3 regions of the Paraburkholderia sp. J41 genome follow, and region 1 is predicted to be linked to each of the others. Evidence: predicted binding sites of a transcription regulator. Region 1 holds the regulator's gene; each other region holds the start of a gene.

Region 1 (2,201 bases):
CGCGCGCCGCCCGAGGTTTTCGGATTCGGCGTCACGATCGAGACGCCCGGCTTCGCGAGATCGTCCCAATCCTTGATGTGCTTCGGGTTGCCCTTGCGCACGAGAAACACGATGGTCGAGGTGTACGGCGAGGCGTTGTCCGGCAGACGCTTTTGCCAGTCTTTCGCGACGAGGCCCTTGTTGGCGAGCGCGTCGATGTCCCAGGCGAGCGCGAGCGTGACGACATCGGCTTGCAGGCCGTCGAGCACCGAACGCGCCTGCGCGCCCGAGCCGCCATGCGACTGCTTGATGGTGATGGTTTCGCCCGTCTTCGCCTTCCACTGCTTGATGAAGGCTTCGTTGATGTCCTGATACAACTCGCGCGTCGGGTCGTAGGAGACGTTGAGCAGCGCGGTATCGGCATGCGCGGCCACGGGCGCCAGCGCCGCCGCGCCGCCCAGCAATGCCGCGACCGGCACGATCAGCGGCGCCGCTCCGAGCGCCAGCCTCGCCGCCCATGTCCTGAGCCAGCCTGCTCGCGGCGCTTTCTCCGCCGCTTTCCCCGCCAATTTCCCCGATTCCGTGACCATCTATCTGTTCTCCGTGCCCGTATGTGGTTGCCGGCAAGTTGCCGCTCAGTTGCCGACTCAGTTGCCGCTAACGATGGAGGCCAGTCTAGCGATCCGCTTACATCATTAAAAATAATGTTTCTTCATTTTTTAATACGCAAAAGTGGTAAGCGACAGAGGAAACCGCTGCAACGGCATTTTTCCGTCCGTCAGGGCGCCATGAAACGCTGCTGCGGCGGCATCGGCAAGGCATCGGGGCGACGAACTTCAAGTAACACTTGAAAAGCGGCAAATACTGTATAAAAATACAGTCACCTGTTTAAACATACAGTGGCGCCATGACCAAACTCACCGCACGACAACAGCAGGTTTTCGATCTGATCCGCCGGGCGATCGAGCGCACCGGCTTCCCGCCCACCCGCGCCGAAATCGCGGCGGAGCTGGGTTTCAGTTCCGCCAATTCGGCCGAGGAACATTTGCGCGCGCTGGCGCGCAAGGGCGTGATCGAGCTGGCTGCGGGCGCCTCGCGCGGCATCCGTCTCGTGCCCATGGGCGACGAGCTGCCGCATCAGTTCACGCTGCCGCATGCGAGCATCATGCAGCTCGCGCTGCCGCTCGTCGGCCGCGTGGCGGCGGGCAGCCCGATCCTCGCGCAGGAACATATCTCGCAGAACTACATGTGCGACCCGGCGCTCTTTTCGAGCCGCCCCGACTATCTGCTGAAAGTGCGCGGTCTTTCGATGCGCGACGCCGGCATTCTCGACGGCGACCTGCTCGCCGTGCAGAAGAAGGCCGAGGCGAAGGACGGCCAGATCGTCGTGGCGCGTCTTGGCGACGACGTCACGGTCAAACGCCTCAAGCGCCGCCCGAACGGCCTGGAGCTGATCGCCGAAAACCCCGACTACGACAATATTTTCGTCGAGTCCGGCAGCGCGGAATTCGCGCTGGAAGGCATCGCGGTCGGCTTGATTCGCCCCACCGAATTCTAAAAATCCGCTGATATCCGTCTGGAGAGAGTCATGGAACGCCTTGCCCGTCTGCTGCCCTTCCGTCAATTCGGCCGCCTGCGTCATCTGCGTGGAATCGCCTCGTGCGCCGCGCGCGAGATGCGCGCCACGGCTGCCGCCATCAACGGCTCGCTCTTCGACGATATCGACAACGCGCCCAACCTCGTCGCCACCAGCACGGCCGACCTGCCGCCGCTGCCCTCGGCACAGCCGGCGTTCGCGCGTGTTTCGCTCAACAGCGCGCTCAACGTCGACCAACCCGCGCGCCGCGCGCCGGTGCGCGTCTATCACGGCCCGTCGCGGCTCATTCTGGTGGGCACGGTGGACGCGGTGTGCCGCGCGATCGACCGCTGCATTGCCGAGCAACCGACCGACTTGCCGGCCGCGCTCGCGAAATAAGGCACGCGCGTCGCAAAAAAGGACGCGCCGCGATGCGGGTTCTGTTTGTGCTTCGGGATCGTTTTCGCTTTATGGCGGTCAATCCTTGACCGAACGATCACGCCCACCTTATGACAGAGCCGCTCGCGAATACCTCAAGCTGGAAAAAGCCCCTTGCGATCACCGTCGCGGTGATTGCTACCGTTGCGGTACTCGGTTATGGCTACGCGTCGCCGTATATCGCCGTGAATCGCATGAAAGCCGCTGC
Region 2 (2,201 bases), on a different contig from region 1:
GCCTCTGCGAGGCGCCATTGAATCGACGCCGGCGGAAGTTCCTCCGCGAGCGCCGTGAGCGCGGCCGCGCGCCACGCGGCAAAGCGATCTTCGATCACGATGGTGCGCATCCGCCGTTCTCACAACAACGCGAGTTGCACCGGCGGTGGCGTGAGCACGCGGCGCAGTTTCTCGGACGACGCGTCATGCAGGGCGGCACGATAATCTTGCGTCACCACGAACGGCCGGATCTTCTCCATCGGGCAGCGCAGACGGATCAAATCGTCGTAACGGATGCGACGCGTACGCCGCAGTTCCACGAGACGTTTTGCGTTCCTCATGCCGATGCCGGGCACGCGCGCGATCACGCGAAGCGGCGCGCGGTTGAGGTCGACAGGAAAATGCTCGCGATGAGCAAGCGCCCACGCGAGCTTCGGATCGATTTCGAGCGCGAGGTCTCCACTTTTTTCGAACAGTTCGTTTACATTGAAGCCGTAGCCGCGCAACAGAAAGTCGGCTTGATAAAGCCGATGTTCGCGCAGCAGAGGCGGCGCCTGCGCGGGCAGGGCCGACGGACTGTCTGGAATGGGACTGAACGCCGAATAGTAAACGCGCTTAAGTTTGAACGATCCATACAGCGATTCGGCCGTTTGCAGGATGGTGCGGTCGTTCGTCTGGTCGGCGCCGACGATCATTTGCGTGCTTTGTCCGGCCGGCGTGAATGGCGGCGCCTTCGTCTCGGCCTGCGCCTCTTCCTGAGCCAGCCGGATCGATCCCATCGCCAGCTTGATGGTTCGCACGTTTTTTTCGGGCGCGAGGCGCGCGAGACTGCCGTCCGTCGGCAATTCGATATTCACGCTCAGCCGGTCCGCATAGCGTCCGGCTTTGGCAATGAGTTCAGGATCGGCGTCCGGAATGGTTTTTAGATGCAGATAACCGCGGAACTGATGTTCCTCCCGCAACGACTGCGCCACGCGCACCAGTTGTTCCATCGTGTAGTTGGACGACTGGATAACGCCTGAGCTTAGAAACAGGCCGTCGATGTAATTGCGCCGGTAAAAATCGAGCGTGAGGTCGACGACTTCCTCGGGCGTGAACCGCGCGCGCGGAACATTGCTGGAGCGCCGGTTCACGCAGTACTGGCAGTCGTACAGACAAAAGTTGGTCAGCAGGATTTTGAGGAGCGACACGCAGCGCCCGTCCGGCGTAAAGCTGTGACAGATGCCCGCGCCAGTGCTCGCGCCGATCCCGGAAACGCCGCGCGAACCGCGCTTGGGCGCGCCGCCGCTTGCACACGAAGCGTCGTACTTTGCCGCGTCGGCCAACACTTCGAGTTTTTGTTGCAGTTCCACGTTGCCACCGATACTGTACGTATATACAGTATTCTACGTGGGCGGACGACGAGTGCAAGCGGAAAATGAAAGGGTTTTTGGGGCGGAATCGGCGGGCAGGCCGGGCGGCAAATCGGGCGATGAATCGTACGAGAGGCACGCGCGCATGAACCTGAAGCACGAAGGAACCCGAAGCACGCAGGAATCCTCATGGCACGTTCAAAAGCTCATAACGCCCACTTCGCTCCCATGCGTATCGGTGACATGCCATGACCCAACTCGCGCTACCTGGACTCGAAACGCCGCTCTCGGACGTCGTACATCAATTGTTCTTCGCGGTGATGCCCGATCCGGACACGGCCGCCCGCATCGCCGCGTTGGCGAATCATTGGCAGTCCGAAGCGGGTATCAAGGCCAAGCCGAGGCCAACCGGCCATCTGCACGTTACGCTGAACGTTCTGGGCGCAGCGTTTTACCTGCCGCCGCCGGTCATTTCCCGCGCGTGCGCCGTGGCCGCAACTCTCAGCGCTTTGCCGTTCGACGTAACGTTCGACCGGTTGGCCCATTTCGGGCGGCATTGGGTGCTCACGTCCAGCACCGGCGTCGAAGCGCTGATCGACTTTCGGCAACGGCTCGCCGGTTTGCTCAAGCAAGCGTATCTGCAAGCCGGCAACGCGCGTTTCACGCCGCATCTCACGCTGCTTTACGACAACCGCAAGTTCGCCACGCGCGAGATCGAGCCGATCACGTGGAGCGTGCGTGAATTCGTGCTGATCGACAGCTTGCAGGGCGAGACGCACTATGACTTCAAGGCGCGCTTCCCGTTGAACGATTGACGCCCGGCAACAGGCGGTCCGCTTGAGCAAGTTTGAACAAGCTTGGACAAGTTTG
Region 3 (2,201 bases), on a different contig from region 1:
GCTCATCGGCCAGAGCAGCAGCAGCGGCGCGAGCATCCAGTCGAGGATTTCGCCGAACAGCGAGCGCGGGCGCGCCTCGGCGACGGCTTCGCTCTCGTCCGGCGGCGCAAACGGATTGGCGTAGCGGGCGTCGCGCGCTTCGTCGTCGAGCGCGTGGGCGGAATCGGCGGAATCGGCAGGATCGGCAGGATCGGCGCGGCCTCGCGGGTCCGAAGCGCCGGTGCGGCGGCCGGCGAGCGCGGCGAAGGGACGCCCGGCCATCGTCGCCTCCGCTACTTGTAATAGTGGCTGGCGGGCATGCCAGGCGGCGCGCTTTGGCCTGGGCTTTGGCCGCTGCCCTGGCCTGCCGCGGCGGCGTCGTTCGGGCCGCCGTTCGCCGCGCCCGGCGCTTCCTTCGCTTCTTTTTCGAGGCAATAGCCGAGCCCGCGCACGGTCACGATGCGCACGCCGCCGGTTTCGAGCTTCTTGCGCAGCCGGTGTACGTAGACTTCGATCGCGTTGTTGCTGACTTCCTCGCCCCATTCGCAGAGGTGATCGACGAGCTGCTCCTTCGAGACGAGGCGCCCGAGCCGTTGCAGCAGCACTTCGAGCACGCCCAGCTCGCGCGCGGAAAGGTCGAGCACCTGATCGTGGATGCGCGCGACGCGCCCCACCTGGTCGAACGCGAGCGCGCCGTGGCGCACGACCGTCGGGCCGCCGCCCGCGCCGCGCCGCGTGAGCGCGCGCACCCGCGCTTCGAGTTCGTTGAGCGCGAACGGCTTGGCCATGTAGTCGTCGGCGCCGAGGTCGAGGCCCTTCACGCGTTCGTCGACGCTGTCGGCGGCGGTGAGGATCAGCACGGGCAGGTTGGAATTGCGCGCGCGCAAGCGGCGCAGCACTTCGAGGCCCGTCATTTTCGGCAGGCCGAGATCGAGGATCAGCAGGTCGAACGACTGCATCGACAAGGCCGTATCGGCGTCCACGCCGCTGCGCACGTGATCAACGGCATAGCCCGATTGGCGGAGTGATCGGACGAGACCGTCCGCGAGTATGCTGTCGTCTTCGGCAATGAGGATTCGCATGATGCGCCAGCGTGGCTTCCGGACCTGAACGGTCTCGCAGCGCCCGCGCCGTGACTCCTTCGGCCGGCGCGCGGCGGTCTCCCGAAATTCGAGGTTGTGACAAGCCAGAAAGACTTGCCAAAACCACTGTTTTTTTATACAGTGTCTGCGTTCATGCGTGTTCGCCCAACGAGGCCCGCGCATCGTCACGAGACGCCGTTCATCATAGCAAAGGACGATTCATGGAAGATAGCAAGAAAGGCTCGGCTGGGCTGACTGCTGAAAAGAGCAAGGCGCTGGCCGCCGCGCTCGCGCAGATCGAAAAGCAGTTCGGCAAAGGGTCGATCATGCGACTCGGCGACGGCGACGCGGTCGAAGACATCCAGGTGGTTTCCACGGGCTCGCTCGGCCTCGACATCGCGCTCGGCGTCGGCGGCCTGCCGCGCGGCCGCGTGGTCGAGATCTACGGGCCGGAATCGTCGGGCAAGACCACGCTCACGCTCCAGGTGATCGCCGAACTGCAAAAGATCGGCGGCACGGCGGCGTTCATCGACGCGGAACACGCGCTCGACGTGCAATACGCCTCCAAGCTCGGCGTGAACGTGCCCGAACTGCTCATCTCGCAGCCGGACACGGGCGAGCAGGCGCTCGAAATTGCCGACGCGCTGGTGCGCTCCGGCTCGATCGACATGATCGTGATCGACTCGGTCGCGGCGCTCGTGCCGAAGGCCGAAATCGAAGGCGAAATGGGCGACTCGCTGCCCGGCTTGCAGGCGCGTCTGATGTCGCAGGCGCTGCGCAAGCTCACCGGCACGATCAAGAAGACGAACTGCATGGTGATCTTCATCAACCAGATTCGCATGAAGATCGGCGTGATGTTCGGCAACCCGGAAACCACCACGGGCGGCAACGCGCTCAAGTTCTACGCGTCGGTGCGTCTGGACATTCGCCGTATTGGCTCGATCAAGAAGAACGACGAAGTCATCGGCAGCGAAACGCGCGTGAAGGTCGTGAAGAATAAGGTTTCGCCGCCGTTCCGCGAAGCCGTGTTCGACATCCTTTATGGTGAAGGCATTTCGCGTCAGGGCGAAGTCATCGACCTGGGCGTGCAGGCCAAGATCGTCGACAAGGCAGGTGCGTGGTACAGCTATAACGGCGAAC

Evidence for each region. Region 1 encodes LexA, which represses DNA repair genes until DNA is damaged. Its sites were predicted from a motif close to ACTGTATNNNNATACAGT; they were not measured.
Region 2: a site for LexA is predicted at 1,344-1,361, ahead of U5805_RS13725 (putative DNA modification/repair radical SAM protein). Genes of this name have one in related genera too.
Region 3: a site for LexA is predicted at 1,187-1,204, ahead of recA (recombinase RecA). Genes of this name have one in related genera too.

What each region holds. Positions count from the first base shown of each region.
Region 1 covers NZ_CAJMZE010000015.1:76,251-78,451, forward strand. Annotated here, with positions in the region: gene U5805_RS17330 (sulfate ABC transporter substrate-binding protein) at 1-569, opposite strand, end outside; gene lexA (transcriptional repressor LexA) at 887-1,537, shown strand; gene U5805_RS17340 (hypothetical protein) at 1,568-1,954, shown strand; gene U5805_RS17345 (DUF2939 domain-containing protein) at 2,065-2,201, shown strand, end outside.
Region 2 covers NZ_CAJMZE010000011.1:56,361-58,561, reverse strand. Annotated here, with positions in the region: gene U5805_RS13730 (UdgX family uracil-DNA binding protein) at 1-110, opposite strand, end outside; gene U5805_RS13725 (putative DNA modification/repair radical SAM protein) at 120-1,331, opposite strand; gene U5805_RS13720 (2'-5' RNA ligase family protein) at 1,580-2,146, shown strand.
Region 3 covers NZ_CAJMZE010000027.1:3,671-5,871, forward strand. Annotated here, with positions in the region: gene U5805_RS23480 (sensor histidine kinase) at 1-261, opposite strand, end outside; gene U5805_RS23485 (response regulator transcription factor) at 273-1,061, opposite strand; gene recA (recombinase RecA) at 1,283-2,201, shown strand, end outside.